DNA from 3 places in the Sinorhizobium sp. P24N7 genome. Region 1 is predicted to be linked to each of the others. Evidence: predicted binding sites of a transcription regulator. Region 1 holds the regulator's gene; each other region holds the start of a gene.
The links. The regulator LexA, encoded in region 1, represses DNA repair genes until DNA is damaged. The targets are predictions, from matches to a motif close to TGTTCNNNNTGTGTTCNG.
Positions count from the first base shown of each region.

Region 1 (7,926 bases):
ATCGACAAGACCTCTATCGACAAGATGTATTTCGGCGGAGACGAAGCTGCGATGAAGGCGAGCGAAGCGCAGCTTGAGGAAATCGGCTTGCTGTCTGACACTGCCTCGCCCGTAATCAGCCTCGCGCGGGTCGAGCAGATCGGCTACGACCATTTCGACGCGGTCTACGTCCCTGGCGGCCATGCCCCGATGCAGGATCTTCTTGTCAGCCCTGAGCTCGGCAAGTTGCTGACGCATTTCCATGAACAGGGCAAGACGACCGCGCTCGCCTGCCATGGCCCCATCGCGCTCATCTCGACCCTGCGGGACCCGAAGGCTTTCACCACACAGCTGGAAACCGAAGGCGCAGCGAAAGCAGACCGTGAATGGATCTATGCCGGCTACAACCTCACTGTGATCAGCAATGAGGAAGAGGAACTGGCAAAGGGATTGCTCGGCGGCGGCGCGATGAAGTTCTATCCGCAGGATGCTCTCACGCAAGCAGGTGCTCGCTATAGTCAGTCCGATGCGCCCTTCAGCGCGCATGTCGTCACCGATCGGGAACTGATCACGGGCCAAAATCCGGCCTCGGCCCCCGCCGTGGCGCAGGAACTCCTCAAGCGCTTGAAGTAAGAGGCGACATGTCCGGCCAGCACGAGGCCAGCCGGCGAGACCGCGCTCAGTTGCGGCGTTGATGCGGGGCTCTTCGAATGCAAAAGCCCGGCGCAGCAGGAATGCCGCGCCGGACCTCGAGTTGAATTGAGCAAAGAGGAAATCTGAAGCTGAGAACATCGAGGCACTGATTGAGCCGTGGACGTCCCTGATACGGTGAAATCCTTACCGGTCGACGGCGCGCCCCGGACTATGACATCACCTAGAAACGCGTCATAAGCCCGCCCTTGCCGAAGCGTGATCCGCTCCTATTCTTCATCCAAGTACATGGAGAAAAAGAGTGGCAGATAATGACAAGGAGCCGGATCGTAACCGCGATCTCGTTTCCACTGAGGGGCATGGGGTCGCAAGTGATGAGAAAAGTGCAGCCTATAGGAGAAGGATGGTACAGGAGGCCCTCCGTGAAGGAAACCCTGCCGGGGTGAAAGCGAAGGACTATCTCAGCAATAGATGGTTGTCGGGCGGCTCGTGGTAGACCGTCGATGAAGAGGAAAGCATGGCAGATAATCCGAAGAAGAAAGGCCGCGACCGCGAGCTCGTTTCCGAACAGGAGCACGAGGTGGCCTACCTCATGAGAACGGCGAAGGTGACGCGGCAGAAGGCGTTGAAGGCGATCCGTGAAGCTGGGCCGAACCGCGAAAAAGTGATGGAATATCTCGGCAAGAAATAACGCTCAAAAGAGCGTCGCCTGCTGGACCTCCTTTGTCTCCGGCTCAAAGGGAGACCGCATTCCGCCTTTCGTGGCGTTCGTCTCCTGATCCGCGCCTTCTCCCATGCCGCGTGATAGTTCGTGTGCAACTCGGCACGCGGCGATAATAGCGATAGATGCCGCTTGCGGCGTTTCTCATTGCGTAACGCGCAATAGCTTCGGACCCTATGAATTCCCCGTTTGCCGGCCTGTGTGGTCCGAAAAGCAGCCAAAATGTAACCAAAAAGCAAGCCAGCACCGAACCCTTGGAGGCTTGGTGCATTTGCCATGATCGGTTAAGCGCTTGAAAATACTCAAAGAAAAAGCCCCGCACCGCGAGGTGCAGGGCTTTGGAAACTGGCTCCCCGGGCCGGATTCGAACCGGCGACCTATCGATTAACAGTCGAGTGCTCTACCGCTGAGCTACCAGGGATCATCTGCGCCGCAGAAGTGAGGCTGCTAATACAAATGCTTTTCCGATTTGCCAAGCGGTTTTTCAAAAAAAATGTCGGTAGGCGGTTGCCGCCCTGTGGAGAAGGCACCAACTGTGGGGTCATTGGTACGGAAGAAGAGTGATGGCGAAGAAGCATTTTGGCATCGATCCCAAGACGCGTGAGATTGTGCTCGGCAAATGGCGGATGAGCCTGCCCAATTCGCCGGCATTGCGCGTGCTCATCGGCGTTCTGCTCGTCTTCGGCGGTCTGCTCGGTTTTCTGCCCATCCTGGGCTTCTGGATGGTTCCTCTGGGCCTGCTCGTGCTTTCGCACGATATTCCCTCGATGCGCCGACGGCGGCGCAAGCTGGCCGTATGGTGGGCCCGATGGCGCAGCAAGCCGAACTCGTCCGGCAGGTCCTGAGAGGTGGGCCTTGCCAAGAGTCCCGCCAGCATCCGGATGCACGCATTTCAGTCGTCGGAATTGCGCGGCTTTCGACGCCGTTTGGGCAGGAGGGCGACAATGACGCAGGCGAGGACCAAAGCGACGGGCCAGAAATCGGTCGCCTGATCCCAACTCCACCTCCACATTTCATAGCCCTCCAGGTGAGGCGGCAGCAGCTTTGCGCTGATCTCGAAATCACGTTTCTCGCGGCCGTGAAAGTGTCCGATGGCGAAGGCGAGGCCGATGATCAGCGCCAGCCTTCTCGGCGCAATCGCCACGAACAGGAGGGCGACGACTGCTGCAATACAGAAGCCCTCGACCACATGCCCGAGCCAATCGAAGTGGCGCTGAATGTAGCCCCAAGGAATATCCATCACGTCGCGCTTCGAGTGCCGCCCTCCCGATGAGGCCGGCCGACGGACCGCTATATCACAACCGCCGATCACGAGACCACACGATCCTCGAGGTTTCGCCCTTCGCGGACGTCTTCGGGAGCGTGGGCGAGCTCGTCCTTCTTCCAGTATCCGGACGCTGAGTGTCGCCGCAAAGTACAACTTGTAGTTAATCCAAAGTGGTCAATAGACAGGAACATCACGTTCGGCAACATTGGAGCGCTTTCAGGAAAAGGGTGTAACGGTCTTCCGTAGGAAGTCGGTATTTTCATAGCGTTAGCTCGTCACTCCGACGGAGCCCGACGAAGTCGGCGCCGCGAAGGCCGTCCGGGTTTCCCAAGACGAGCATCGCCTACTTTACAGCACTGTGGAGAGAAAAATGGCGCATCTGATCGGTGGCATCGCCCCTTGGCTCGGGCTGGACAACCACATCTTCGGAACGAACGATCCGGATATTATCTTCGGAGACCCGTTCACGACCGGCAATAGCCTAGGAGTCTCCGAAATCGGCGGCTTCCTGTCTTCGGGGCAGGGTGGCCGCGACAGCCTTGACGGCCTTGGGGGCAACGACACGCTCTTCGGCGACGCTTGGACGATCTCCAATCAGGGGCGTGGTGGCGACGACCAGCTCGACGGCGGCGCCGGCGACGACACGCTGTACGGCGATGCCTTCCAGATCGATGCGATTGATTCCGCTATCGTCGCCGGAGGGAATGATCGTCTCTCGGGCGGCAAAGGCAACGATACACTCTATGGCGATGGCTACGATTGCCTCAGCGGACGTGGTGGAGACGACTGGCTCGACGGCGGCGCCGGAGACGACAGTCTCTCGGGCGACGCTTTCTCCCTGGGCGATTTTTTCGTTGGCGGGAACGATCGACTCCAGGGCGGAGAGGGCCATGACAAACTCTACGGCGATGGCCTCGACCAGGGCGTCGTGGAATCCGGCATTGGCGGCAACGACCACCTCTATGGTGGTTCGGGCAATGACTTTCTCGTTGGAGACATTCTTTTCTCACGTGGCGGCAGTGGCGGCGACGACCTGCTCGACGGAGGCAAAGGCAATGATGTCCTGTATGGCGATGCAGAGGTCGGCGTGGACACCGCGGGTGGGAACGACCTCTTGATCGGCGGCACCGGTAACGATCAGCTCTGGGGTGATGGTCGACTGACCGCAGGCTTCGCGGTCGAGACCGGTGCCGATCAGTTCCTGTTTTCACGAAACAGTGGTCGGGATGAGATCTTCGACTTCGAATTGGACAAGGACGTCATCCAAATCGCTGGCTATGGCTACGACGACTTCGCTGATTTTTTGCCCAACATCGGCAACGATGCTGACGGGAACGCTGTCCTGCAGTTGAATGGCACGGTCGATCAGGTCACTCTGATCGGCATCCACGCTGCCGACCTCAGCGCTGCCAACTTCGTCTTTGCGGGCGCGGAGTTCGCCTTCGTCTGACGCAGGTAAGATTTGTCGGTAACAAAGCTGAATAGGGGTGGTTTTTTGGAGGCCTCGCCCGGAATTGAACCGGGGTACAAGGATTTGCAGTCCTCTGCGTCACCACTCCGCCACGAGGCCTCTACGATTTGCGATTTTCAAATCGTGGCGCGGATTTAGAATGATTGCCCGCAATCCGCAAGAGGGTACATTTGGAATAGGGTCTTTTTTATTCTGTATAAATATGGCTTCGGTTCTGTGGAGGCGTGGCCATAGCGCCCCAAGGCGCAATGCGCCCACTTCTAACGCTTTGAAATTGCGTACTTCCGTGGGAAACGCCTGCACACCTCGTCGGGAGGCTAGTGGTACCGCCGGATGAGGCCGACAAGCCTGCCTTGGATCTTGACCCGATCCGGACCGAATATCCGTGTCTCGTAAGCCGGATTGGCGGCTTCGAGCGCAATAGAGGCGCCCTTGCGACGGAAACGCTTCAGAGTTGCTTCCTCGTCGTCGATCAGGGCGACGACGATATCCCCGGGGGTGGCAGTGCTTCCGTTCCGGATGATCACCGTATCGCCATCGAGGATGCCGGCCTCGATCATCGAATCACCCTTGATCTCGAGAGCGTAGTGCTCGCCGCTGCCGATCATTTCGACCGGTACGGAAATATCGTGCATGTTGTTCTGGATTGCGGAAATCGGCACGCCGGCGGCAATGCGGCCCATGACCGGGACAGCGACCGACGCGATCTCGGCCGGGGGCGCTGGTTTCGGTGCGGGGGGCGGGGCCGCAGGCTTGCCCAGACTGCCTTCGATCACGCTCGGCGAAAAGCCGCGGCGGACCTGCGAAGCGCCGGCATATGCCTCCGGCAGCTTGATGACTTCGAGGGCCCGCGCGCGATTCGGTAGCCGGCGAATGAACCCGCGCTCTTCGAGTGCGGTGATCAGACGATGGATGCCCGATTTGGAGGCAAGGTCCAGGGCATCTTTCATCTCGTCGAAGGACGGCGGAACCCCGGATTCCTTCATTCGTTCATGAATGAACAGAAGCAATTCCTGTTGCTTGCGGGTCAGCATGGCGTCACTCCAGAATCGCGAAACAAATCAAGAACAGAACCTATCTGTTCCATATGTGTTCCGCAAGTGCCTAAAATTCCGTGAATACCGCTTGCTGCTGAATGCCTGTCCGCTTTCCATCCGGCGTGCGATGGCGATCGCTCGGAATCTGGGGGCAGGGGCGTACGCTCACTTACAGCGGCCGGCCCAGTCGCTCGCCTACGCCATGCTAATAGGCAAGCCGCAGTCCGCCCGGCGTAAGAACGTCGAATTCAGGCTCGGGATAGGGCCCGTACCACTGGGTATAGGTCGTGTTGGTCGAGCCTGTGCTGGCGCACCCCGAAAGGGCGAAGAGGGAAAAAATTACGGCTGCCACCAAAGATTTAACAGGCATGTTTTTCTCCACTCGCGGGAGTTGCCCAGACCTCGAACGGGTCAGACTAAAACTTTCTCTCAAATCAGCTTTTTTGGCAAGCGCAGCCGAGCCTCGGCATCGACCGAGCCCTGGCAGCCTGACGTCCGGCATCGGTCGAAGTTGCCCCAGGTAAGTTCTGTCACCTAGGTCTCCGGGCTGAACAAAAGAGGGGAATGGTGGACCGAACGGGAGAAAGTACGAACCAACTATGGCTGGCGGTCGTTGAAATGTCGTCGTGGGTGGACGTCTTAAAACACACGAGCCTACGTTAGGATCATTCGCGGCTCCGGCAAACGCCCCGGCCTCGCCGATAGTGCCGAAGCACATTGCATGCTGGACGCTCCACAAAGTCGAGACGCCGAATCAGAATCGATACCTGTGCATTGCGCAACTCGATCCACGGCCGGCGATCTGCTCGCATCAGAGCTTCCGGACTGACATCGTGATCTACTAGCCTAGAGGATTTTGATATCCATGCGTGGAGGGTCCGGACGCCAGCGGACGCCCCCTCCCACAATCTCGCCACTCGTTTCGGAGTTCACAGCGATAAATTGGACGTTGTGGGTCTCGAGTGCCGTCCGCAGCTTGTCGCTGGCTTTGGCGGTTAGCGGCTTCTTTTCAAGCTCGAAGTCGCTGAGCGCTTTTTGCGTCACGCCCGATCTGTGCGCAAGTTCGAGCTGACTCCACCCGAGCAGGGCTCGGGCCGCACGTATCAGATCAGCCGTCAACAACGTCGCCATGGCGTCGAAAAACCGGCATCCGGCATCCATGTCAATTAATACGTACTGTACGAAAAAAAGACTCTGATTTACGGTAAAAAACACCTATATAAGGACATCGATCAAACGAATCACGGGGCCGACCGCTGCGGTCAGTGCGGTTCCAGCCATCCGGGTTGCGGTGCCCAGGGAGGCCTCAAGGCGAGGTGTTAGATGCAAGACGATTTTTTCAACAACTGGTTCGGCGTTAGCCGAGCCGACCTTGTTGTCCGTTTTCGGTCCCTGGCCGACGACCTGGAAGTTATTGGCGACCGGACGGTCGTGCCGCTTCCGACAGTTCGGCTTGACCAATGGGCTTTGGCAAAACGGACGGTCCCCTGCCTAATTGGCAGACCGAGCGGACACCCGGGGATTGACGACGGGAAGCCGTGTTTTTCCAGCGAGCTCTACTACCTCGACCCGCAAGCCGGTCTCGCGAGGACGTTCTCCCGCTGGTATAGGCTGGGGACGCCACTTGATCCTGCGCACTTCGATAAATGCAACAGGGGCAGGTCATGAAGGCTTGGATTTTTTCAGACCTTCACACCGAGTTTGACGAGAAAGTCGCTCCCTTGGAAGTTCCCGAGGCTGATGTCTGCATTTGTGCAGGTGACATCTGCGACCGAGGGCCGGCGAAGAGCGTCATCTATTTGGGCGTACACGTGTCGCAGTTCATGCCGGTAATTCTGGTCCCCGGCAATCACGAGTACTACCGCAGTTCGATCGTCGAGGGGCTGCAAGAAGCGCTGGACACGGCTTCCGATCGCTTCCCGAACGTCCATGTGCTGAGCCGCCGCGCGGTTACCCTTGGCGGGGTTCGTTTCGTTGGCGCGACGCTGTGGAGTGACTTCAATCTTTACGGCAACATGTCCTGGGCGATGCGTTGCGCGCAGAACGAACTGAACGACTTTCGCAAAATCAAGGTTTCGAAAGAACCGTTCCAGCGGTTTACGTCAGGCCACGCGAGCGGCTTCAATCACTTCGACAAGCACTTTATCCGAACCACCCTTGATGAGCCATACGGCGGCCCGACGGTCGTCGTGACACATCACTCGCCCAGCATATTATCTCTCGCTCCGGAATTCGTCGGCGAACCGTTGACGCCGAGCTTCGTCTCGAATCTCGAGCCCGATATCGCCAAGTACCAACCGATCGCCTGGGTTCACGGTCATCTGCACAATAGAAGCGACTACACCATCGTCGACACCCGGGTGATCTGCAATCCGCGCGGATATCCCGATGAACCGGTCCCCGACTTTGATCCGAGTCTTGTAATCGACCTGGGAGAACGCCGCGATGACTAGGCGTTCCGACAAGCGGTCTCGCTGCCCATGGAAGCTGTCAAAACCGAACGACGATCCTTATGTCACCCTGCCGGTTTTCCTGGCCTATTGCGGTATTGCGGCGGCGCTTCGGCGTTGGAATCGAAAGAACTCGAAGTTCATCGCGATCCTGCAAGTCCAGCGCGACTGCTACTTGCCGATTTACTCCCGCGCCGCTGAGGTCTTTCTGTTGGGGCTCTGGGATAGTCGAGACTACAATCCTTGCATCAGCGCTTGGGACGAACATCGCCACCGGGACAAAATCGTGGCGCAGAATAAGGACCAGGCGATTTTTTTCGTGGAGGCCGGCCGACAGCTCGACACTGAAG
Region 1 covers NZ_JBHMIW010000014.1:41,995-49,920, reverse strand. Annotated here, with positions in the region: gene ACFHWW_RS23235 (type 1 glutamine amidotransferase domain-containing protein) at 1-612, shown strand, start outside; gene ACFHWW_RS23230 (DUF3606 domain-containing protein) at 1,148-1,321, shown strand; tRNA gene ACFHWW_RS23225 (tRNA-Asn) at 1,698-1,772, opposite strand; gene ACFHWW_RS23220 (hypothetical protein) at 1,915-2,196, shown strand; gene ACFHWW_RS23215 (hypothetical protein) at 2,244-2,591, opposite strand; gene ACFHWW_RS23210 (calcium-binding protein) at 2,989-4,068, shown strand; tRNA gene ACFHWW_RS23205 (tRNA-Cys) at 4,115-4,188, opposite strand; gene lexA (transcriptional repressor LexA) at 4,407-5,123, opposite strand; gene ACFHWW_RS23195 (hypothetical protein) at 5,332-5,496, opposite strand; gene ACFHWW_RS23190 (helix-turn-helix domain-containing protein) at 5,973-6,245, opposite strand; gene ACFHWW_RS23185 (metallophosphoesterase) at 6,791-7,579, shown strand; gene ACFHWW_RS23180 (AAA family ATPase) at 7,572-7,926, shown strand, end outside.

Region 2 (7,926 bases), on a different contig from region 1:
CGCCGGCGATCCGCTCGATCAAAGGAAGAGCACCGGACTTGCCGATCGGGCGCTTCGCTTTCAAATCCGATAGCAACCTTGCTCAACTCGCGGCGATCCGCGCCGGTTTCGGCATCGGCATTTGCCAAAACGCGCTTGCCGCCCGCGACCCGGATCTCATGCACGTGCTGGCGGATGCCTTTGAACTGAAGCTCGAGACCTGGCTCGTAATGCACGAAAATCTGCGTGCGACGCCACGTTGCCGCGTGGTTTTCGATGCCCTTGCCCGCGGGCTTCTCGACTACCTGCGCCAATAAATCGATTCCACAAAAAAGACCCGCCGCTGGAAAGCGGCGGGTCTGAACTTATTCCTGCGCTTCGATCACTCCTCCGGTGTCGACGTGGTGTCCGGCGGCAGCTCCGGTTCGGCCATGACGCCTTCGGCACCTACGGCTTCGATCTCCTCGTCGCCATCCGGCTCACTGATCCGCTCGACCGAAACGACCTTCTCGTCCTTGGCGGTGGAGAAAATGGTCACGCCCTTGGTGGCGCGGCTCGCCAGGCGAATGCCTTCCACCGGAACCCGGATGAGCTGACCTCCATCGGAAACGAGCATGATCTGGTCGTTATGCTCGATCGGGAAGGCGGCGACGAGTTCGCCGATTTCCGCCGTCTTCGAGGTATCGGTGGCGCGAATGCCCTTGCCGCCGCGGCCTGAAGTGCGGAAGTCGTAGGAAGAGGAACGCTTGCCGAAGCCTTTCACCGAGACCGTCAGGATGAATTGCTCGCGCGCCTTCAGTTCCTCGTAGCGCTCATTGGTGAGTTCGCCGCCATTGGTGACCTCCTCGCCGACAAGCACGATTTCCTCTTCTTCACCGGTCAAGGCGCGACGCTCCGCGGCCGACCGTTTCAGATAAGCGGCACGCTCCCAAGGCTCGGCTTCGACGTGAGCGACGATGGCCATCGAGATGATCCGGTCGCCGTCACCGAGCGAAATGCCGCGAACACCGATCGAGTTGCGGCCCGCAAAGACGCGGACATCGGCAACGGGGAAGCGGATGCACTGGCCGAGGGCTGTCGTGAGCACCACGTCGTCGAACTCGGTGCAGGTGTCGACCGAGAGGATTTCGTCGCCCTCCTCTTCGAGCTTCATCGCGATCTTGCCGTTGCGGTTGACCTGGACGAAGTCTGAGAGCTTGTTGCGACGGACCGTTCCACGGGTCGTCGAGAACATGACGTCGAGGTTTTCCCAGGTCGTCTCGTCCTCGGGAAGCGGCATGATCGTGGTGATGCGCTCGCCGGGTTCCAGCGGCAGCATGTTGATCAGCGCCTTTCCGCGCGACTGCGGCGTGCCGATCGGAAGGCGCCAGACCTTCTCCTTGTAGACGATGCCGCGGGAGGAGAAGAACAGAACCGGCGTGTGCGTATTGGCGACGAACAGCCTGGTAACGAAATCCTCGTCGCGCGTGGCCATGCCCGAGCGGCCCTTGCCGCCGCGGCGCTGCGCCCGATAGGTCGTCAGCGGCACACGCTTGATGTAGCCGAGATGGGACACGGTAACCACCATGTCCTCCTGCGCGATCAGGTCCTCGTCGTCCATGTCCGGACCGCCGTCGGCAATCTCGGTTCGGCGCGGCGTGCCGAACTCGTCGCGGACTGCGGCAAGTTCGTTCTTGACGATCTGCATGATACGGAGACGGGACGACAGGATGTCGAGGTAATCCTTGATCTCCTCGCCGATCTTGTTGAGTTCGTCGCCGATCTCGTCGCGGCCGAGCGCGGTCAGACGCTGCAGGCGCAGGTCGAGGATCGCGCGAGCCTGTTCTTCGGACAGGTTATACGTAGCGTCGTCATTGATCCGGTGGCGCGGGTCGTCGATCAGGCGGATCAGCGCATCGACGTCGTGCGCCGGCCAGCGGCGCTCCATCAGCTGTTCGCGCGCGGTCTGCGGATCCGGCGCCTGGCGGATGAGCTTGATCACCTCGTCGATATTCGCGACCGCGATCGCGAGACCGACCAGCACATGCGCCCGCTCGCGCGCCTTGCGCAGCAGGTATTTCGTGCGCCGGCTGACGACATCCTCGCGGAAGGAGACGAAGGCGCGCAGCATATCGAGCAGCGTCATCTGCTCCGGCTTGCCGCCGTTCAGCGCCACCATGTTGCAGCCGAAAGAGGTCTGCAACGGCGTGTAGCGGTAAAGCTGGTTGAGAATGACCTCGGCGTTGGCGTCGCGCTTCAGTTCGATGACGACGCGATAGCCCTGGCGGTCGGATTCGTCGCGAAGATCGGAAATGCCCTCGATCCGCTTCTCGCGGACGAGTTCGGCCATCTTCTCTATCATCGTCGCCTTGTTCACCTGATAGGGGATCTCGGTGATGATGATTTGCTCGCGATCGCCGCGCATCGGCTCGATATGGGCACGCCCGCGCATGATGACGGAGCCGCGGCCGGTCTCGTAGGCCTGACGGATTCCCGAACGGCCGAGGATCAGCGCCCCGGTCGGGAAATCCGGCCCCGGGATGATCTGCATCAGCTCCGGCAGTTCGATCGCGGGATTGTCGATCAGGGCGATACAGCCGTCGATCACCTCTACGAGGTTATGAGGTGGGATATTGGTCGCCATGCCGACTGCGATGCCGCCGGCGCCGTTGACGAGCAGGTTCGGGAACTTTGCCGGGACGACAACGGGCTCGTGCAGGGTGCCGTCGTAGTTGTCGCGGAAATCGACCGTGTCCTTGTCGAGATCGTCCAGCAGCGAATGCGCCGCCTTCTGAAGCCGGCACTCGGTATAACGCTCTGCCGCCGGCGGATCGCCGTCGACGGAGCCGAAGTTGCCCTGGCCGTCGATCAGCGGCAGCCGCAGAGACCAATCCTGCGCCATGCGTGCGAGCGCATCGTAAATCGCCATGTTGCCGTGCGGATGGTATTTACCCATCACGTCACCGGTGACGCGGGCGCATTTTACGTATTTCTTGTTCCAGTCGATGCCGAGCTCGCTCATTCCGTAGAGGATGCGGCGATGAACGGGTTTGAGACCGTCGCGCACGTCGGGAAGCGCGCGCGACACGATCACGCTCATGGCGTAATCGAGATACGACCGCTGCATTTCCTCGATGATGGAAATCGGCTCGATGCCTGGCGGATTCTTTCCGCCGCCGGGGGTGCTTTGCTCAGTCAATGGCGATCACGATCTTTGTTCAGAATCAATCGGTTTTTTATAGCCGAATGCGGCTCGGAGCGCCAATTTTCGGCCGGTGTTTTGAACAGTCTTTTGCCGCAGGAACAGGCTTTTCTAGGGCAAGGAAAGGAGCTCGCAAGGAAAGCTGCGCGCCTCGGGGATGGCGCTGGTTTAAGCCATTGCGTTGCACTTGGCTACCCGCTCTTTCCAAGCTCGCGTCGCTTGCCTAACAATGCGGGCCGCACCACCGGGAATAGCCGGGGTAGAAATCCGGAAGGGGATACGGATGTTCGATGTCGATCTCTTGATCAATGCGCTGACGACGCTGCTCGTCACGCTTGATCCGCCCGGCCTTGCGCCGATCTTCCTGAGCCTGACCGTCGGCTTGAGCCGGCAGCAGCGCTTCCAGGTCGCGACCCGCGGCTCGCTCATCGCTTTTTTCATCCTCGCCGCCTTTGCGCTTTTTGGCGACGGCATCCTCGGTCTGCTCGGCATCTCGATCGGCGCCTTCCGGATCGCCGGCGGCATGCTGCTCTTCTGGATCGCTTTCGAGATGATTTTCGAAAAACGCCAGGAGCGAAAGGAGAAGGCCGGGGAAACGGCGATCACGAAGGACCACCTTCACAATATCGCGGTCTTCCCTCTCGCACTGCCCCTGATCGCCGGACCGGGAGCGATCTCGGCAACCATCCTTCTCGGCAGCTCCTTTCCCTCGGCATTGGATCGGGTGCAGCTCATCGTCGTCATCGCCGCATCGATGGCCATACTGTTCCTGGCGCTGGTGATCGCCGAGCGCATCGACCGGTTCCTGGGCGTCACCGGCCGGGCGATCCTTACCCGCCTCCTCGGCGTCATCCTTGCCGCACTCGCCGTCCAATTCGTCGTGGACGGCGTGCGCTCGGCGTTTCAGGTCTGAAGGCATAACGAGAACGGCCCGCGACGAAGCGGGCCGGATGGGTCTCGGACTGGCTGGAGCAGTCGATCAGAACGGAATGTCGTCGTCGAGATCGCGCGAGAAGTTGCCGCCCTGGTTCGGCTGGTTCGATTGACCGCCGGAGCGGGCGCCGCCCGATGAGGGCCGCGACTGATCGTATTCCTCGTAGCCGCCACCGCCGTAGTCGCTGCCGCCGCGGCCTGCGCCGCCGCCCTCGCCTCCGCGACCGTCTAGCATCGTCAGGGTCGAGTTGAAGCCCTGAAGGACGACCTCGGTCGAATAGCGGTCATTGCCGGTCTGATCCTGCCACTTGCGCGTCTGCAGCTGACCTTCGATGTAGAGCTTGGCGCCTTTCTTCACATATTGCTCGACGACCTTGCAGAGGCCTTCGTTGAAGACGACGACCGTGTGCCACTCCGTCTTCTCGCGGCGCTCGCCCGAATTGCGGTCGCGCCAGGTCTCGGAGGTGGCAATTCTGAGGTTGGCGATCGGCCGGCCGTCCTGCGTGCGCCGGATTTCCGGGTCGGCCCCGACGTTTCCGATCAAGATCACCTTGTTGACGCTACCAGCCATATCGCTTTTCCCGTTTCTGCCGCCGGACCGCTCGGCCGGCTTTCCAATGTCTCATGTGCGAACACCTTAGCGGCCCGCCGCCGCCGATACGCCCCGTATCGCGCATAATCCACAGTTGATTTGGCGTGGATATGGCAGAGTTTGTTCTTTTTTTGTTCTAGTATTCCTCTATGCTCCTGTCAACCGAATCGCAATTGAACCGCCTCTTTTGCCGATTGCGCCTCGACATGGGCGCGGCCGTCATTACATAGGGGGCTTTCAACCGACATACAAAGCTGGCCTTCCGATGAGCGAACTCAAGACCATCTCCATTCGCGGCGCTCGCGAGCACAATCTCAAGGGCATCGACCTTGATCTGCCGCGCAACAAGCTGATCGTGATGACCGGCCTTTCGGGCTCCGGAAAATCCTCGCTTGCCTTCGACACGATCTACGCCGAGGGCCAGCGGCGCTATGTCGAGAGCCTCTCGGCCTATGCGCGTCAGTTCCTCGAAATGATGCAGAAGCCCGACGTCGATCAGATCGACGGGCTCTCGCCGGCGATCTCGATCGAGCAGAAGACCACGTCGCGCAACCCGCGCTCGACTGTCGGAACCGTTACCGAAATCTACGACTATCTGCGCCTGCTCTTCGCGCGCGTCGGCGTGCCCTATTCTCCCGCCACGGGCCTGCCGATCGAAAGCCAGACCGTCAGCCAGATGGTCGACCGGGTGCTGGAGTTCGGCGAGGGAACGCGCCTCTATATGCTGGCCCCGCTCGTGCGCGGGCGCAAGGGCGAGTACAGAAAAGAACTCGCCGAGCTGATGAAGAAGGGCTTCCAGCGCGTAAAGGTAGACGGGCAATTTTACGAGATTGCCGACGTGCCGGCGCTCGACAAGAAATACAAGCACGACATCGACGTGGTCGTCGACCGTGTCGTGGTGCGGCCCGATATCGGAACCCGTCTCGCCGACAGTATCGAAACCTGCCTTACGCTCGCCGACGGCTTGGCGATCGCCGAATTCGCCGACCGCCCCCTGCCTCCGGAGGAGACCTCCGCCGGCGGCTCGGCCAACAAGTCGCTGAACGAAACCCATGAGCGGGTGCTGTTTTCCGAGAAGTTCGCCTGTCCCGTCTCGGGTTTCACCATTCCCGAGATCGAGCCGCGGCTTTTCTCCTTCAACAATCCCTTCGGAGCCTGCACGACCTGCGACGGGCTGGGCAGCCAGCAGAAGATCGACGAGGCGCTGATCGTTCCGGAGCCGAACCGCACCCTCAGGGACGGCGCCATCGCACCCTGGGCGAAATCCACCTCGCCCTACTACAACCAGACGCTCGAGGCACTCGGCACGGTTTTCGGCTTCAAGCTCGGCAGCCGCTGGAGCGAGCTTTCCGAGGAAGCACAGGACGCGATTCTCCACGGCACCAAGGACAAGATCACCTTCCACTATCAGGACGGGGCCCGATCCTACAACACGACGAAAACCTTCGAGGGCATCGTGCCGAATCTCGAACGCCGCTGGAAAGAGACCGACAGCGCCTGGGCGCGCGAAGAGATCGAGCGCTATATGTCGGCGGCGCCCTGCCCCGCCTGTGCCGGTTACCGGCTGAAGCCGGAAGCGCTTGCCGTCAAGATCCACGCGCTGCATATCGGCGAGGTTTCCGATATGTCTATTCGCGCCGCACGCGACTGGTTCGAGGTTCTGCCCGAGCATCTCAGCACGAAGCAGAACGAGATCGCCGTGCGCATCCTCAAGGAGATCCGCGAGCGCCTGCGCTTCCTGAACGACGTCGGCCTCGAATATCTGAGCCTTTCGCGCAATTCCGGGACGCTTTCGGGCGGAGAAAGCCAGCGCATCCGGCTCGCGTCGCAGATCGGCTCAGGGTTGACGGGCGTTCTCTATGTTCTCGACGAGCCCTCGATCGGCCTTCACCAGCGCGACAATGCCCGCCTCCTGGATACGCTGAGGCATCTGCGCGACATCGGCAACACGGTCATTGTCGTGGAGCATGACGAGGATGCGATCCTGACGGCCGATTACGTCGTCGACATCGGCCCGGCGGCCGGCATTCACGGTGGCGAGGTCATTGCGGAAGGGACCCCTTCCGATATCATGTCCAATCCGAAATCGCTGACGGGGAAATATCTCTCCGGCGAGCTTTCCGTTGCCGTGCCCGGCGAACGGCGCAAACCGAAGAAGAAGAAGGAAGTTACCGTCGTCGGCGCGCGCGCCAACAATCTGAAGAACGTGACCGCATCGATCCCGCTCGGTGTCTTCACCGCCGTCACCGGGGTATCGGGCGGGGGCAAGTCCACCTTCCTGATCGAGACGCTCTACAAGGCTGCCGCCCGCCGCGTCATGGGCGCGCGCGAAAATCCGGCCGAACACGACCGGATCGACGGCTTCGAGCATATCGACAAGGTGATCGACATCGACCAGTCGCCGATCGGCCGCACGCCGCGCTCCAACCCGGCGACCTATACCGGAGCCTTCACGCCCATTCGCGACTGGTTTGCCGGGCTGCCGGAAGCAAAGGCGCGCGGCTACCAGCCGGGCCGCTTCTCCTTCAACGTCAAGGGCGGCCGCTGCGAGGCCTGTCAGGGGGACGGCGTCATCAAGATCGAGATGCACTTCCTGCCGGATGTCTACGTCACCTGCGACGTCTGTCACGGCAAGCGCTACAATCGCGAGACCCTGGACGTTCACTTCAAGGGCAAGTCGATCGCCGATGTGCTCGACATGACGGTGGAGGAGGGCGTCGAGTTCTTCGCGGCCGTTCCGGCGGTGCGCGACAAGCTGGTGACACTGAACCAGGTGGGCCTCGGCTATATCAAGATCGGCCAGCAGGCGAACACGCTTTCAGGCGGCGAAGCCCAGCGCGTCAAGCTCGCCAAGGAGCTGTCGAAACGCTCAACCGGGCGCACGCTCTATATTCTCGACGAGCCGACAACAGGCTTGCATTTCCACGACGTAGCCAAGCTTCTTGAAGTTCTGCATGAGCTGGTCAATCAGGGTAACTCCGTGGTGGTCATCGAGCACAATCTCGAAGTCATCAAGACGGCCGACTGGATCATTGACTTCGGCCCGGAAGGCGGCGACGGAGGCGGCGAGGTCATTGCGCAGGGGACGCCGGAAGAGGTCGTGAAGGAGCCGCGCTCCTATACCGGCCAGTTCCTGAAGGAGCTTCTGGAGCGCCGGCCAGTGAAAAAGGTGGTTGCGGCGGAGTGATGTGGCCGGGCCGGACGCCTCGTGAAATCGGGTGGCGTCTCTGATTCGCCCCGG
Region 2 covers NZ_JBHMIW010000013.1:45,084-53,009, forward strand. Annotated here, with positions in the region: gene ACFHWW_RS22175 (LysR family transcriptional regulator) at 1-296, shown strand, start outside; gene gyrA (DNA gyrase subunit A) at 362-3,157, opposite strand; gene ACFHWW_RS22185 (MarC family protein) at 3,444-4,073, shown strand; gene ACFHWW_RS22190 (single-stranded DNA-binding protein) at 4,140-4,664, opposite strand; gene uvrA (excinuclease ABC subunit UvrA) at 4,951-7,872, shown strand.
Region 2: uvrA (excinuclease ABC subunit UvrA) is a predicted target of LexA. The motif match lies at 4,807-4,824, and genes of this name have one in related genera.

Region 3 (7,926 bases), on a different contig from region 1:
ATCTTCCGTGGCCTCCCGGAGGTGCCGAAGATCAGCGCCGATCTCTGGGCGGAGGAATTCGAGTGGGTGCCGGGTGCCGCCTATTCGACGGCGCTGGCATTCGCGCGGCTTGGAACGAGTGCCGGGTGGTGGTGCCAGTTCGGCAACGATATCTTCAGCCGCATGATCCTCGAGGAAGCACGCCGCGAGAATATCGACGATCACCTCTTCATCCATATCGACAGGCCGCTGCGCCGCGTGAGTGCAGCCTTTTCTTTCGCGCATGACCGCGGCTTCATCAGCTATGCCGAAGAGCCGGACCCGTTGCCGACGCCGGAGGATCTGGCGCGGATCAGGCCGCGCATACTGCTTCTGCAGGGGTTTTCGCTCGACAATGAAAGACGGCGGCTGATCGAGGCCGCGCGCGAACTCGGGATCACCGTCTGTTCGGACTGCCAGCATGTCGACTATCGGCTCTCGACGCCCGGAATGGAGGACATGCTGGGACTGATCGACGTCTTTCTGCCGAACGCATCGGAAGCGAAGGCGCTGACGGGCGAGGAGGACGTGCAGCGTGCGCTGTCGTCGATCGCCCGCTTCTGCCCGACCGTCGTGATCAAGTGCGGAGCGGACGGAGCGATCGCTTCCTCCAAGGGCCGGACGACCCGCGTGCCGGCGCTTGCCGTCGAGGTTTTCGATACGACGGGCGCAGGCGACAGTTTCAACGCCGGCTTCGTTCACGGGCTCCTGACCGAGCCCGACATCGGCGGCGCGATCGAGCTCGGCGTGATCTGCGGCTCGCTGGCCGTGACGGGATATGGCGGCCGCAACCTGCCTTTCAAAGAGGATCTGACGAAATATCGGCGGCGGGAGGCCGCGATATAGCTTGCGTTCACAAGCGAACAAATGAGGGAACGAACATGAAGCATATGTTGAAAACACTCGCAGGCATGACCGTTTTTGCCGTCGCATCGGCCTTTCCGGCAAAGGCGGACACCGTGTCGATGTTCTGTTCGGCGACCGATTACGAACTTTGCGAGAAGGCCGTCCAGAAATGGACGAAAGACACCGGGCACGAGGTGAAGCTCAACCGGATGCCGCAGAATCTCGACGACGCCATTCCGATCTATCAGCAATTGTTCGCGGCCCAGTCGTCCGACATGGACGTCCTCTATATCGACGTCATCTGGCTCGGCATGTTCAAGGATCATCTCCTCGATCTGACCTCTCTCGTACCCGAGAACGAGGTGAAGGCGCATTTCGCCTCTGCCGCGGATGCGGCGCGCCTCGACGGCAAGCTCCTGTCGATGCCCTTCTATATCGATACGGGCCTCATGTTCTACCGCAAGGACCTTCTGGAGAAATACGGCAAGCAGCCGCCGAAGACCTGGGATGAGCTGACGGCGACAGCCAAGGAGATCCAGGACGCGGAGCGCAAGGCCGGCAGCCCGGACATCTGGGGCTATTCCTGGCAGGGCAGGAGCTATGAGGGCCTGACATGCGATGCTCTGGAGTGGATCGCTTCCGCCGGCGGCGGCACCATTCTTTCCGACGACGGCGAGGTGACGATCAACAATCCGCAGACGGAGGCTGCGCTCACCCGTGCCCGCGGCTGGATCGGTACGATCTCGCCCGAGGGGGTCTTGAACTATGACGAGGAAAACTCACGTGCCCTCTTCGAGAGCGGTAATGCCGTCTTCCACCGCAACTGGCCCTATGTTTGGGGAACGTCGCAGGCCGAGGGTGGCAAGCTCGTCGGCAAGGTCGGAGTGAGCGCGCTTCCCGTCGGTGCGGAAGGGCAGAAGTCGAGCGGCGCGCTCGGCACGGCCTATCTCGGCGTCTCCAAATATTCCAAGAAGCCGGAGCTTGCCGCGGAGCTGCTGCGCTATATGGTCGGCGCGGAAGACCAGAAGATGCGTGCGATCGAAGGCGGCTACAATCCGACCGTCGAGGCGCTCTACGAGGACGCCGATGTGCTGGCTAAGATCCCCTTCCTGGGCATGGCAAAGACCGCCTTCGAGGAATCGGTCGCACGTCCGTCGGCTGCGACAGGCAAGAACTATAACCGCGTTTCCCGCACCTTCTACCGGGCCGTACACGACATCATCTCCGGCAAGGACGATGTCGCCAAGGAACTCGCCGACCTCGAGCGCCGCCTCGAGCGCGACGTGAAGGCGAAATGACGAGAGCTCGCCCTCGGCCCGGCCGGGGGCGCCTCATCGAAACCGGCTGCGTTCCACGCGCTGCCGCGAAAGGCCTGGAAGGGAAATGGAATGGCTTCGGTCTCCCTGAAGAACGTCAGCAAGACCTTCGGCACCTATGACGTGATCCGCTCCATCGATCTCGAGATCGAGGACGGGGAGTTCGTCGTCTTCGTCGGCCCATCCGGTTGCGGGAAGTCGACGCTTCTGCGACTGATCGCCGGGCTCGTGCCGGTTTCCGGCGGCGACGTGTTTATCGGCGGCGACCAAGTGACGGACGTGCCGGCGTCCAAACGTGGACTGGCCTTCGTCTTCCAATCATACGCGCTCTACCCGCATATGAATGTGGCGCGAAACATCGGCTTTGCGTTGGAAACGGCGCGGCTCGGCAAGGATGAAATCCGTCGCCGTGTCGCCAGGGTCGCGGACATGCTGAAGATCGGTCACCTGCTCGAGCGTCGGCCGCGCCAGCTTTCCGGCGGTCAGCGGCAACGCGTGGCGATCGGCCGGGCGCTGGTCGGCCAACCGGAAGTCTTCCTCTTCGACGAGCCGCTTTCCAATCTCGACGCGGACCTGCGCATGGAAATGCGCTTCGAGATCGCCAAGCTGCACGCCGACGTCAAGACGACGATGATCTATGTCACCCACGACCAGACGGAAGCGATGACGCTCGCCGACCGGATCGTCATTCTAAACCACGGGCAGATCGAGCAGGTGGGGCGGCCGCGCGAGCTTTACGACCGGCCGGAAAATCGCTTCGTTGCCGGCTTCCTCGGCAGCCCGAGAATGAATTTCGCCCCGCTCGAAGCGACCGGCCCCGCCGCTACGGTTCTGAGGGGGGCAGGCGGCTTCGCCTACGCCGCGGAATATCTCGCGGCCGAAGGAAGGCCTGCGGAAATCGGCTTGCGGCCGGAGGCTTTGAAGCTTGTCGGTGCCGACACGAAAGGCGCGATCCGCGGAACCTTCGAGCGGATCGAGGACCTCGGCTATGAATATGTCTGCTATGTGCGGCTCACCGAGACGCTGGTCTGGACGGTTCGTTCGACGGGAAGTCCACCGCAAGTCGCCCCCGGCGACCCCGTCGGACTGAGCTGGCAACCGGAAAGTCTCTATCTCTTCGGAGAGGATGGCCGGCGCATCGATCACCGCGCGAGCGTTCCATTGGCCCTTGGAGCCTCGTCGTGAACGCCGCCCGCCGGATGGAGCGGCAGCAACGCCGCACCGCATGGATATTCCTGCTCCCGTTGCTGCTGACGCTGGTGGCGGTGGCGATATGGCCGCTCGCCCGCAGCATTTTTTTCTCCTTCACCGACGCTTATCTCGATGCCCCTTCGGATTACGGATTCGTGGGTTTCGAGAATTTCGTGGAAGTTGCAGAAGACCCGGTGTTCTGGGGCGCGGTCAGGAACACGCTCGTCTTCACGCTGGTATCCGTCGGGTCGGAGACGCTTCTCGGACTTGCGATCGCCTTGCTCCTTCACCGCGCTTTTCCCGGCCGCGGCATCGTGCGGGCGGCGATCCTCATTCCCTGGGCGATGCCGATGGTCGTCTCGGCCCGGATCTGGGAATGGATGCTCAACGATCAGTTCGGCCTGATCAACAAGTTCCTGGTCGCGTTGGGACTCGTCGAAAAGGGCGTCGCCTGGACAGCCGATCCTTCGCTGATCCTCGGGACGGTGATCTTCATCGACGTCTGGGTGACGACGCCCTTCATGGTGCTCCTCATTCTCGCCGGCCTGCAACTGATCCCCGAGGAAATCTACGAGGCAGCGGACGTTTCCGGCGTGCCGCACTGGAAACGCTTCTGGTCCATAACCTTGCCGCTCGCGACGCCGGCGATCGGCGTCGCGATACTCTTCCGCGCGCTCGACGCGCTCCGCATGTTCGATCTGAGCTACGTGCTTGCGGCCAACAACGAGAACACGATGACGATGTCGATCTATGCGCGCGACCAGCTCATCAGCTTTCAGGACCTCGGCCTTGGAGCCGCTGCTTCCACCTGGGTGTTCATGATCATCGGGCTGATCGCCATCGTCATCGTCGGGCTTTTGCGCCTCGATCGGGCGACGGGCTGAGGGGGTATCGATGACGGTGAGCGCAGCCACGACGAGACGCTATTCGAACGCGACGTACCGGACCTTGCGCCGCGTCAAGACGGCCGGACTCTATGCCGGCGTGGCGGCCGTCCTCGTCTACATGCTGTTTCCCTACTACTGGGCGATCGTCTCCTCGACCAAGACGGGGCAGGCGCTTTACCAGTTCACTCTGCTGCCGGCGCTCGATTTCAGCAACTACAGGCAATTGTTCGACAATCCGGTATTCATGGGCGCGCTCGTCAATTCCGGCGTGGTCGCGCTTGTCAGCACGGCGATCTCCCTCGTCATCGGCATTCTTGCAGCTTACGCGCTCGGCCGCCTGCATTTTCCTCCGGGCCGCATCGTTCTGATCGCCGTTCTCATGATCTCGGTCTTCCCGCAAGTGGTGGTGCTTTCGGGAATGTTCGAGGTGATCGGATGGCTCGGGCTCTACAACCGGCCGTCGGCCCTGATCGTTTCCTATCTCATTCTCACTTTGCCCTTTACGACATGGATCCTGACGAGCTTCATCCGAGACCTGCCGAACGAATTGGAGGAGGCGGCGCTCATCGACGGCTGTTCGCGCCTGCGCATTCTCACCCATGTGCTGCTGCCTCTGATGGGGCCTGCGATTGCCAGCACCGGTCTGCTGTCGTTCATCCTCGCATGGAACGAATTCCTCTTCGCGCTCACCTTCATCCTGACCGACGAGAACCGGACGGTTCCGGTCGCGATCGGCCTTCTGACGGGTAGCAGCCGCTATGAATATCCGTTCGGCCAGATCATGGCCGCGTCGGTCACGGTGACGCTGCCGCTGCTCGTTCTCGTCCTGATCTTCCAGCGCAAGATCGTCGCGGGGCTGACGTCCGGCGCCGTCAAGGGGTGACGAGCGCCGCCGCGTGCGACGCCATGCGCCAAATTTGGCATGATCTATTTTCGTGATTGGACTTCCCGACCGGTTGGAGTCACGCTGATAAGGCCTACGAGGTGGAAATTGGGGGACCAACTATCGTAAGAGTAGGAGGTCGCAATGAAGCACCAAGCAATCGAGCAGTTACAGGGCGTCGCCGAGGTCAAGCAGGACCTGCCGCGACGGACGTTATCGCGCAAGGAGCGCCTTGAGCGTTGGGCGGAACTCCTGGAACGTGATCCTCACAGACGCCTTTCGACGCTGCACGAGACAGAGTATCAGCCGGCGAGAGTCCGCGCGGCCATGCGCGGCGACGGTTCGCCGATCTCCGTCGCCTTCGAGGATCCGGTCTTCCGGACCGCCGGGATGGAGAACGACAGCTACGGCGAAGCCAGGCGGTTTTTCGAGCTGAGCGACGAGCAATTACATAAGGTCATCTGCTATTGCCATTTCGGCGCGACGGTCAGCGCATCGACGGCCGCCCGCCACATCCGCGCAATGCTTGTCGAGAAACAGCCAGGCCTGTTTGCTCGGTTGCGCCAGATGTTTGTCGGCTAGGGCAGGCGACGGCATATCGAGGGTCGTGATCGAAGGCGGCCGCCGGAGGAGGCGGGCCGCAGTGCGAAGGCTTAACCGCTCGCACTGCGGTGCTCCCATCGCCTCCGGCTGGCGGATTGCCTTCGATCCGCGGCGTCGTCCTCCGACGGCTTGGGTTCGCACTCGTTCTCAAGGTTGTCATCGTGCGCGGCGCGTCCTCGTGCCTGCGTTTTTCGCTTCGTGCTCCAATTTCCACTATGTTAAGTGGATCGGCGCGGCGCCTGATGGCGACGCGCCCTGTCGGTCGGGACGCAGAACGGAAACACTATGGCTCAAAGAGCAGGCAATGCGGATCTCCCGCTGCATGGCGGCCGCGTGCCGCGATGGCTCGGCGACCGTATGACGCGCCTCGGCGCGCTGGTCACCGAAGCGGTGGTTCATCACTATGGACGCGACGAGTTTCTTAGGCGGCTTGCGCATCCGTTCTGGTTCCAGTCCTTCGGTGCCGTCATGGGCATGGACTGGCATTCCTCCGGTATCACCACGAGCGTCATCGGTGCGTTGAAACGCGGTCTTACCCCGCTTGCCGGCGAGTTGGGCATCCATGTCTGCGGCGGCCGCGGCCAGCACTCCCGCAAGACGCCGGGCGAACTCATATCGATCGGCGATCGTGTCGGTTTCGATGGCGGCGCATTGGCAGAAGCGAGCCGCCTCGTCGCCAAGGTCGACAGTGCGGCCGTTCAGGACGGCTTCGATCTCTACCTGCACGGTTTCGTCGTCACGGACGATGCCAGGTGGGTGGTCGTCCAGCAGGGCATGAACGGCGACCGCCGGCAGGCGAGGCGCTATCACTGGCTCTCGGAGGGCCTGACAAGCTTCGTCGACGCGCCGCATAGCGCGATCGAAGGCAGAGAACAGGGCGAGATCGTCAATCTGGCCGACCGCCGCGCCGCCGCATCGAGGACTGCGCAGCTCGATCTCCTCCAGTCATTCGGGCCCGACGGGCTCTTGCGCGAGGTCGCCCGGATCGAGTCTCCTGGGGTTCCTGTGGCCTCGCCGGCACAGCCGATGCTGCCGCATCTCTTCATGCCTGCCCATCACGATGTACGCGAAAGCGATGTCAATCTCCGGCGCCTTCACGGCAACTTCGCCGCCGCCGCCGACCGTGGTCCGGCGGATTTCAAGGACCTGCTGCTGGTGCCGGGCGTGGGCGCGCGGACGGTCAAGGCGCTGGCGATGGTCGCGGAGGTGGTCCACGGGACGCCTTGCAGGTTCTCGGACCCTGCCCGCTTTTCGCTCGCCCATGGCGGCAAGGACCGCCATCCGTTCCCCGTGCCGTTGAAAGTCTACGACGAGACGATCAGGATCATGAAGTCCGCGGTCAGCAAGGGCCGCCTCGGGCGCGAAGAAGAGCTTGCGGCTCTGAAGCGGCTCGACGAGCAATCGCGCCGGCTGGAGCGCTACGTCACCGGTCCCGACCTCAAGGAGATCGTCGCGGGCGAATTCAGGGACTCCGCGCGTTTCGGCGGGCGCAGCATATTCGGCTGGGAACCGCACGACGACGAGGCAACCGCCGCGGAGCCAAGCGACCGCGCACGGCGCTGAGGCGGAACAATAAGCGCAGCGATCGATTTACACAGCTGGGGCGCGTTGAGCGCACACCGCTTTCGCTGCCGCTGAGGATGGCGCTTCGGATACGGAGGCGCCGCCGGCATGCCAGTTGATGGAGTTTCCGATGACCGCTGCGATGACTACGATCGACCACGACACGATCCGCAATTGGATAGAAGCCCGCAAGGGGCAGCCGGCGCGCGTGAAGGGCGCGACCGAAGGCGGTGGTGGTCTGCTTCGCGTTGATTTCGGCAAACCGGAAGACACGCTGGAGAAGATTTCCTGGGACGAATTCTTCAAGATCTTCGACGACGAGAATCTGGCCTTCCTCCATCAGGACATGACTGACGACGGACAACCCAGCCGCTTCTGTAAATTCATTAACCGGGACTGAGCCGAAGTCGGACCTCGGAAGAGGAAGCGGAAGGAGCACTTGAGGCCGGAATGCCTTTACGGCGGAAAGGATCTCGCGATGCTTACGATCAAGAAACCGGAACCCGCGACAGAGCGCGAAGGGCGCCCTGTGCCTCCTCTTACCGGCATCGAGCTGGCGCCTGCAAAAATCCGGAAGCCTTCGACCGACGAATGCGAGCGCCTTGATGACCCGGATTCG
Region 3 covers NZ_JBHMIW010000008.1:73,113-81,038, forward strand. Annotated here, with positions in the region: gene ACFHWW_RS15700 (carbohydrate kinase family protein) at 1-864, shown strand, start outside; gene ACFHWW_RS15705 (ABC transporter substrate-binding protein) at 900-2,162, shown strand; gene ACFHWW_RS15710 (ABC transporter ATP-binding protein) at 2,253-3,365, shown strand; gene ACFHWW_RS15715 (carbohydrate ABC transporter permease) at 3,362-4,255, shown strand; gene ACFHWW_RS15720 (carbohydrate ABC transporter permease) at 4,266-5,141, shown strand; gene ACFHWW_RS15725 (hypothetical protein) at 5,286-5,723, shown strand; gene ACFHWW_RS15730 (DUF763 domain-containing protein) at 6,030-7,307, shown strand; gene ACFHWW_RS15735 (hypothetical protein) at 7,438-7,707, shown strand.
Region 3: ACFHWW_RS15730 (DUF763 domain-containing protein) is a predicted target of LexA. The motif match lies at 5,933-5,950, and genes of this name have one in related genera.